Regions from separate parts of the Brachybacterium sp. AG952 genome, predicted to be linked through region 1. Evidence: riboswitches for the same ligand, from Rfam matches in the RefSeq annotation. Region 1 holds a riboswitch; the other holds the start of a gene.
The links. A riboswitch is a leader RNA that binds a small molecule or an ion and turns the genes downstream of it on or off. The one in region 1 is predicted to bind FMN.
Positions count from the first base shown of each region.

Region 2: it holds a riboswitch for FMN, as region 1 does, so the genes downstream of both, pnuC (nicotinamide riboside transporter PnuC) here and ribD (bifunctional diaminohydroxyphosphoribosylaminopyrimidine deaminase/5-amino-6-(5-phosphoribosylamino)uracil reductase RibD) in region 1, are expected to answer to the same signal.

Region 1 is NZ_SNXV01000001.1:28,778-32,168, reverse strand. It holds gene recF (DNA replication/repair protein RecF) at 1-680, shown strand, start outside; gene DEU31_RS00160 (DciA family protein) at 944-1,492, shown strand; FMN riboswitch at 1,690-1,819, shown strand; gene ribD (bifunctional diaminohydroxyphosphoribosylaminopyrimidine deaminase/5-amino-6-(5-phosphoribosylamino)uracil reductase RibD) at 1,934-3,034, shown strand; gene DEU31_RS00150 (riboflavin synthase) at 3,052-3,391, shown strand, end outside.
Region 2 is NZ_SNXV01000003.1:163,232-166,622, reverse strand. It holds gene hisG (ATP phosphoribosyltransferase) at 1-571, opposite strand, end outside; gene DEU31_RS09040 (phosphoribosyl-ATP diphosphatase) at 647-910, opposite strand; gene pnuC (nicotinamide riboside transporter PnuC) at 984-1,691, opposite strand; FMN riboswitch at 1,782-1,900, opposite strand; gene rpe (ribulose-phosphate 3-epimerase) at 1,927-2,613, opposite strand; gene DEU31_RS09025 (transcription antitermination factor NusB) at 2,610-3,391, opposite strand, start outside.

The sequences.
Region 1 (3,391 bases):
AGGTCTGGGACCAGCAGCTCGCCCGTCACGGCGCCGAGCTGCTGCGCGCCCGGCTCCACCTCGTGAACCGTCTGAGCCCCCACCTGGGCTACTCCTACCTGCGGGTCTCGACCGACGAGGGGGCCGAGCAGGCGCTCGACCTGCCCCCTGACCAGCGCGGCGAGGTCGCCTCCCCGGCGGACGTCCGCTACCGCTCCGACGTGCTCGACGAGCTCGGCGCCGCGCCCGGGGAGCTTCCCGGCACCCGCGAGATCCACGACGCCCTGCTCGCCCTGGTCTCCGCACGGCACGACGAGGAGATCGACCGCGGCACGAACCTCACCGGCCCGCACCGCGACGACCTCGAGATCCGCCTGCACGACTTCCCCGCGAAGGGCTACGCGAGCCACGGCGAGTCCTGGTCCCTCGCGCTCGCCCTGCGCCTGGCCAGCTACGACCTGCTGCGCCTCGAGGAGGGCGACCTCGGCGACGGCGAGCCGATCCTGATCCTCGACGACGTCTTCAGCGAGCTGGACGTCCATCGCCGCGAGCGGCTCGGCCGGATCGTCACCGACGCCTCGCAGGTGCTGATCACGACCGCGAACGACACCGACATCCCCGCCTCCCTCGACGGCGAGATCCACGTGGTCGACGTGACGCTCGGCGAGGCGGTCCCGCGCAGCGGGGGCGGGCTGCGATGAACGGCGGTGCTCCGCGCCCGAGGATCGCGAACCCGTACGGGCTCGGCACCTGGAGCGGGGCAGCGGCGGGGTCCGAGGAGCAGTCGACCTCGCCGACGGCTCCGGCTGCCGTGCCCGTGCGGGGCGGTGCCCGGAACGGGGACGGTGCCGAGCGTGCCCGCGGCGGAGCGCGGCCGGGCGGCGAGGAGGCTCGTGGCTCCGTCGCGTCCCGCTCCGGCGCACCGACGCCCGTCGGCCCCGGGGATCCCGACCGCGAGGAGCAGGTGCTCTACGATCCGCCGGACCTGCCGGCGCCGGCGGATCCCTTCGAGCTCGCCCGCCGCACCGTCAACCGCTCCCGTGCCGCCGCCCGCGACCGTGGCCTCTTCCCGATCTCCGCGAAGACGCAGGCCAGGGACGTGCGCGACCGGTCCGGCCGGGCGCCGGGCTACTCCGGCTCGCGCCCGGACCCGCGGGACCCGCAGGGCATCGAGCTGGTGCTGAAGAAGGTGCTGGGGAACCTCGGCTGGAACGCCGGGATGAGCACCGGACGGGTGCTGGACGAGTGGGACGAGATCGTCGGCGAGCGGCTCGCGACGCACTGCCGCCCGGTCTCCTTCGAGGACGGGGTGCTGGTGGTCAGCGCCTCCTCCTCGGCGTGGGCTGCGCAGCTGCGGATGCTCACCCCGCAGCTGATCACCACCATCGAGGAGCACGTCGGCTCCCACGTCGTCTCGGAGCTGAAGGTCACCGGCCCCGCCGCCGCCGAGCGCAGCTGGAAGAAGGGCCGACGGACGGTGACCTGGCGCGGACCCCGGGATACGTATGGCTGATCGACGTGCTGCGAGGGACGAGTGGTAGGAGATCAGCGGGTGGGTGGAGCCTGATCGACGTGCTGCGAGGGACGAGTGGTAGGAGATCAGCGGGTGGGTGGAGCCTGATCGACCTGCCGGCGAGTGATCCGGCGTTCATCCGCCGTCATCCTCCCGGCCGACCCTGCTACGGTGTGCTCTCGACGAGCTGATGATGCTCGCGTGCACTGGGGTCGGTGAAATTCCGAGCCGGCGGTGACAGTCCGCGACCCGAGGGCCCATGGCCCGAGGCTGACCAGGTGGAACTCCTGGACCGACGGTGAGAGTCCGGATGGGAAGCGCACGCGGTCGACGTCGCCTGGCGTCCCTGCCGCCCCTCCGGGCCCGGCCGGCGCCCCCGGTGACGTCGTCCCCTTACTTCCTCTCCCTCCGGGACCGCGAGCAGCGGACGGAGGAGAGGCCATGGACCCCGGCACCACGCAGGACGCTGCGAGGATCACCCCTGCGGAGAACGCCGCGCTGCGCCGCGCGCTCGAGATCGCCGCGGACCCCGCCGTGCCGCTCGGCCCGAACCCCCGCGTCGGCTGCGTGCTCCTCGCCGCCGACGGGACGATCCTCGCCGAGGGCCATCACCGCGGGGCCGGCACCGCCCACGCCGAGGCCGACGCCCTCGCCCGTGCCCGGGAGCTGCCGGGAGCCCCCGCGGCCCTGCGCGGCGCGACGGCCGTGGTCACCCTCGAGCCCTGCGACCACACCGGTCGCACCGGCCCCTGCACCCAGGCGCTGCTCGAGGCCGGGATCGCCCGTGCCGTCGTCGCCCGGCGCGACCCGAACCCGCAGGCCGCAGGCGGCATCGACCGCCTGCGCGCGGCCGGGGTCGAGGTCGTCGGCGACGTCCCCGCCGAGCTCGCCGCCACCGCCGCGGCCCTGAACCGAGGCTGGGAGCACGGCCTCGCCCATGCCCGGCCCCTGGTCACGGTGAAGACCGCGCTCACCCTCGACGGACGCGCCGCCGCGGCCGACGGCACCAGCCAGTGGATCACCGGCCCCGCCGCCCGCGAGGAGGTGCACCGGCTGCGCACCACCTGCGACGCCGTCCTCGTCGGCACCGGCACCGCCCGCAGCGACCGCCCCACGCTCACGGCCCGACGGCCGGACGGGACCCTCCACCCCCGCCAGCCGCTGCGCGTCGTGATGGGCACCTCCGAGGCGCCGGACCTGCCCGCCGTCGACGGCGCCGGGGAGGCGCTGCACCTGCCCACCCGCGACCCGTCGGCCGCGCTCGCGACGCTCTTCGACCGCGGGATCCGGCACGTGCTGCTCGAGGGCGGGCCCACCCTCGCCGCCGCCTTCCTCCGCGCCGGGCTCGTCGACGAGCTGATCGTGCACCTCGCCCCCACCCTGCTCGGCGCCGGCCGCCCCGGCGTCGCCGACCTCGGGATCACCACCCTCGCCCAGCGGCTCGACCTCGAGCTCACGGACGTCGCCCCGCTGCCCACGCCGGGCGGCGCGAGGGACCTCCGCCTCACCCTCCACCCCCGCACTACCCCCGCCCCGGCCTGACCAGGAAGGACACCACCATGTTCACCGGAATCATCGAGGAGCTCGGCACCGTCGAGGCGCTCGACCTCGGCGCCGACCCCGCCGCCCTGCGGATCCGCTCCCCGCGCGTGCTCGAGGGCATCGCGCTCGGCGACTCGATCGCCGTGAACGGCTGCTGCCTCACCGTCACCGCCGTCGTCGGCGAGACGTGGAGCGCCGACGTCATCGCCACCACCCTCGCCGCGACCACGCTCGGCACGCTCCGCCCCGGCGACCGCGTGAACTTCGAGCGCTGCGTGCGGGCCGACGGCCGCCTGGACGGGCACATCGTGCAGGGCCACGTCGACGGCGTCGGCGAGATCCTCTCCCGCGACGAGC
Region 2 (3,391 bases), on a different contig from region 1:
CGTCCAGCTCCATGCCGGGGCGGGAGAACAGCACGGCCTCGCTGGTCATGATCGCCTCGCCGAAGGGCTCCAGACCTGCCTCGCGCAGCGTGGTGCCGGTCTCGACGACGTCCGCGATCACGTCGGCGACGCCGAGGCGGATCGAGGACTCGACCGCGCCGTCGAGGTGGACCACCTCGGCGCTGATCCCCCGCTCGGCGAGGTAGTCCTCCACGAGGTTCTCGTAGCTGGTGGCGATGCGGGAGCCCTGCAGCTCCTCGACGGTGCTGTGCGTCCCGGCGGGCGCGGCGAAGCGGAAGGTGGAGCGGGCGAAGCCCAGCGAGAGGATCTCCTGGGCCGGGGTGCGGGAGTCCAGCAGCATGTCCTGGCCGGTGATGCCGACGTCGACCGTGCCGGAGCCGACGTACACCGCGATGTCCCGGGGACGCAGATGGAAGAGCTCCACCCCGTTGTCCTCGTCGACCACGACCAGCTCCTTGGAGTTGCCGCGGCGGCGGTAGCCGGCCTCCTGGAGCAGGTCGGCGGCGGGGTCGGACAGGGCGCCCTTGTTGGGCACGGCGATGCGGAGCACGGATCCTCCTCGGCCGATGCGGCGGCCTCGAGACGGGTGGGACGGGAAGTCGGGGGCGAGCGGCGCGGGGCCGGCTCAGAGATGTCGGTAGACGTCCTCGAGGGAGATGTCCTTGGCGATCATCATGACCTGGAGGTGGTAGAGCAGCTGGCTCATCTCCATGGCGGCGTCGTCGGTGGACTCGTGCTCGCAGGCCATCCACACCTCGGCGGCCTCCTCGACGATCTTCTTGCCGATCTGATGGACGCCGGCATCGAGCTCCGCGACGGTGCCCGATCCCTCGGGTCGGGTGCGTGCCTTCTGGGTCAGCTCGGCGAACAGTGCCTCGAAATCCTTCACGGGACCAGGGTACGCGTCCCGGCAGGTGCTCCGCGGTGCGGACCGCCTGCCGGGCACGCGCCCCGCCCGTGGCTCAGCCGCGGCGGACCGTCGGGTCCAGGTGCGCGGTCTCGACCGTGACCCGGTCGGTCTCCGCGTCGCGGCGACGGCGCACCCGCCACCAGACGAAGAAGCCGGTGAGGGTGAACGCGCCGTAGAAGAGGTACATGAACGCGCTCGCGTAGTAGCCGGCGCTCCACAGCAGCGGCACGCCGACGAGGTCGACCGCGACCCAGATCAGCCAGAACTCGACCCAGCCCTTGGCCATGCCGAAGGTCGCCAGCAGGCTGCCCATGAAGATCCAGGCGTCGGCCCAGACCGGCTCGTAGGAGCCCAGCGCCCGGAACAGCGGGGTGAGCGCCGCGGTGCCGCCGACGAGCACGACGAGCAGCAGGGCGCGGGTGCCCCAGGAGGCCCAGACGGGCTCGACGGCGGTGCCGTCCTCGTGCTTCGCCTGGCGCCAGCGCACCCAGCCGTAGACGCTGGTGGCGATGAACATGATCTGTCGGCCGGCCTGGCCGAGCAGGTCGACGGAGTTCGGGTTGCCGAAGACGCTGCCGAGGAAGACGGTCAGCAGCAGGGCGTTGCCCAGGATGCCGATGGGCCAGGCCCAGACCTTGCGGCGCATGCCGCCGAGCGCGCTGAGCAGTCCGAAGACGTTGCCGAGCACCTCGCGGAGCAGGAGGAACTGGCCTCCGCCGAATTCGATCTTGGCGTCGAAGAGCCACTGCAGGATATCCATGTCGGTCCTTTCACCTCGGATGCAGTGGCTCCGGGGGAAAAGGGTTGCCTGCGGGGCTCGGGGAGGCGTGCGCCGTCCCGGGACCTGCGGGACGTGCGCCTCTCATCCAGGCTGTACTGTCGGTGCCGGAATTCCACCGGCTCCACCGCAGGATGCGGGTCGCGGACTGTCACCGCCGGCTCGGACTTTCACCGACCCCGGAGCACGTCACAGGATGTGACGGAGCAAGGATAGGTCAGTGCGCGGCGTGGGCGCCCGCCAGTTCGCGCAGGGCGGAGATCTCCTCGGCGGCGTCCTGCGCCTTGTAGATCGCGGAGCCCGCGACGAAGACGTTCGCGCCCGCCTCGGCGCAGCGCTCGATCGTCTCGCGGCTGACGCCGCCGTCGACCTGGATCGAGACCTCGAGGTTCGCCTCGGAGATCGCGCGGCGGGCCCGACGGATCTTCGGGAGCATCGTCTCGAGGAAGCTCTGCCCGCCGAAGCCGGGCTCGACCGTCATGATCAGCAGCATGTCGAACTCGCCGATGATGTCGATCAGCGGCTCGACCGGTGTGGCGGGGCGGAGGGCGACGCCGACCTGGGCGTTCTTGCGGCGCAGGTCGCGGGCGAGCTTGACGGGGGCGCGGGCGGCCTCGAGGTGGAAGGTCACCGAGGAGGCGCCGGCCTCCGCGAAGACGGGGGCCTGGTTGTCGGCGTCCTCGATCATCAGGTGCGCGTCGATCGGGATGGGGCTGCGCTCGACGATCTGCTCGACCATGCTCGGCCCGAAGGTCAGGTTCGGCACGAAGTGGTTGTCCATGACGTCGACGTGGACGCTGTCGGCGCTGGAGATCTTGTCGAGCTCGGCGCCGATGGACATGAAGTCGGCGTTGAGGATGCTGGGGTGGATGAAGCTGGAGTCGGTGGAGTACGAGATGCTCACGAGCTCGGGGTTCCTTCCTCGGTGGGGACGGGGAGCCTGCGCAGCAGGCAGATGAACATGGCGTCGGTGCCGTGGACGTGGGGCCACAGCTGCACGTCGGGGCCCTCGCCCAGCTCGACCTCGTCCCGCACGGCGGGCAGCAGGCCGGCGCGGACGGCGGGGCGGGCGTCGAGGCGCTCGACGTCGTCGCGGCGCTTGAGGACGTCGGCGACGATCAGGCGGGTCTCGGCCAGGTGCGGCGAGCAGGTGACATAGGCGACGACGCCGCCGGGCGCGGTCGCGTCCAGCGCGGAGGTCAGCAGGTCGCGCTGGATCGCGCCGAGCTGGCCGACGTCCGCGGGGGTGCGGCGCCAGCGGGCCTCGGGCCGGCGGCGCAGCGCACCGAGCCCGGAGCAGGGGACGTCGGCGAGGACGCGGGAGAACTCCCCGGGCCGCTCGGCGCCGATGGTGGTGCCGTCCGCGGTGAGGGTGGTGATCTCGCAGCCGGCCTCGCGCAGGCTCGCCACCGCGCGGTCCACCAGCTCGGTGCGGTGCTCCTGCAGCTCGACGGCGAGGAGGTCGGCGTCGTGGTCGATGGTGAGCCCGCCGAGCAGGGCGGTCTTCCCGCCGGGGCCCGAGCAGAGGTCGAGCCAGTGGGCGTCGTCGGTGAGGACGAGGTCGTCGGCGCCGAGCGCGAGGGAGAGGGCCGCGAGCTGGGAGCCCTCGTCCTGGACGGCGACGCGACCCTGCTTGACCAGGTCCATGCCGCCGGGGTCGCCGGAGGGCCAGGCGGCGGCGA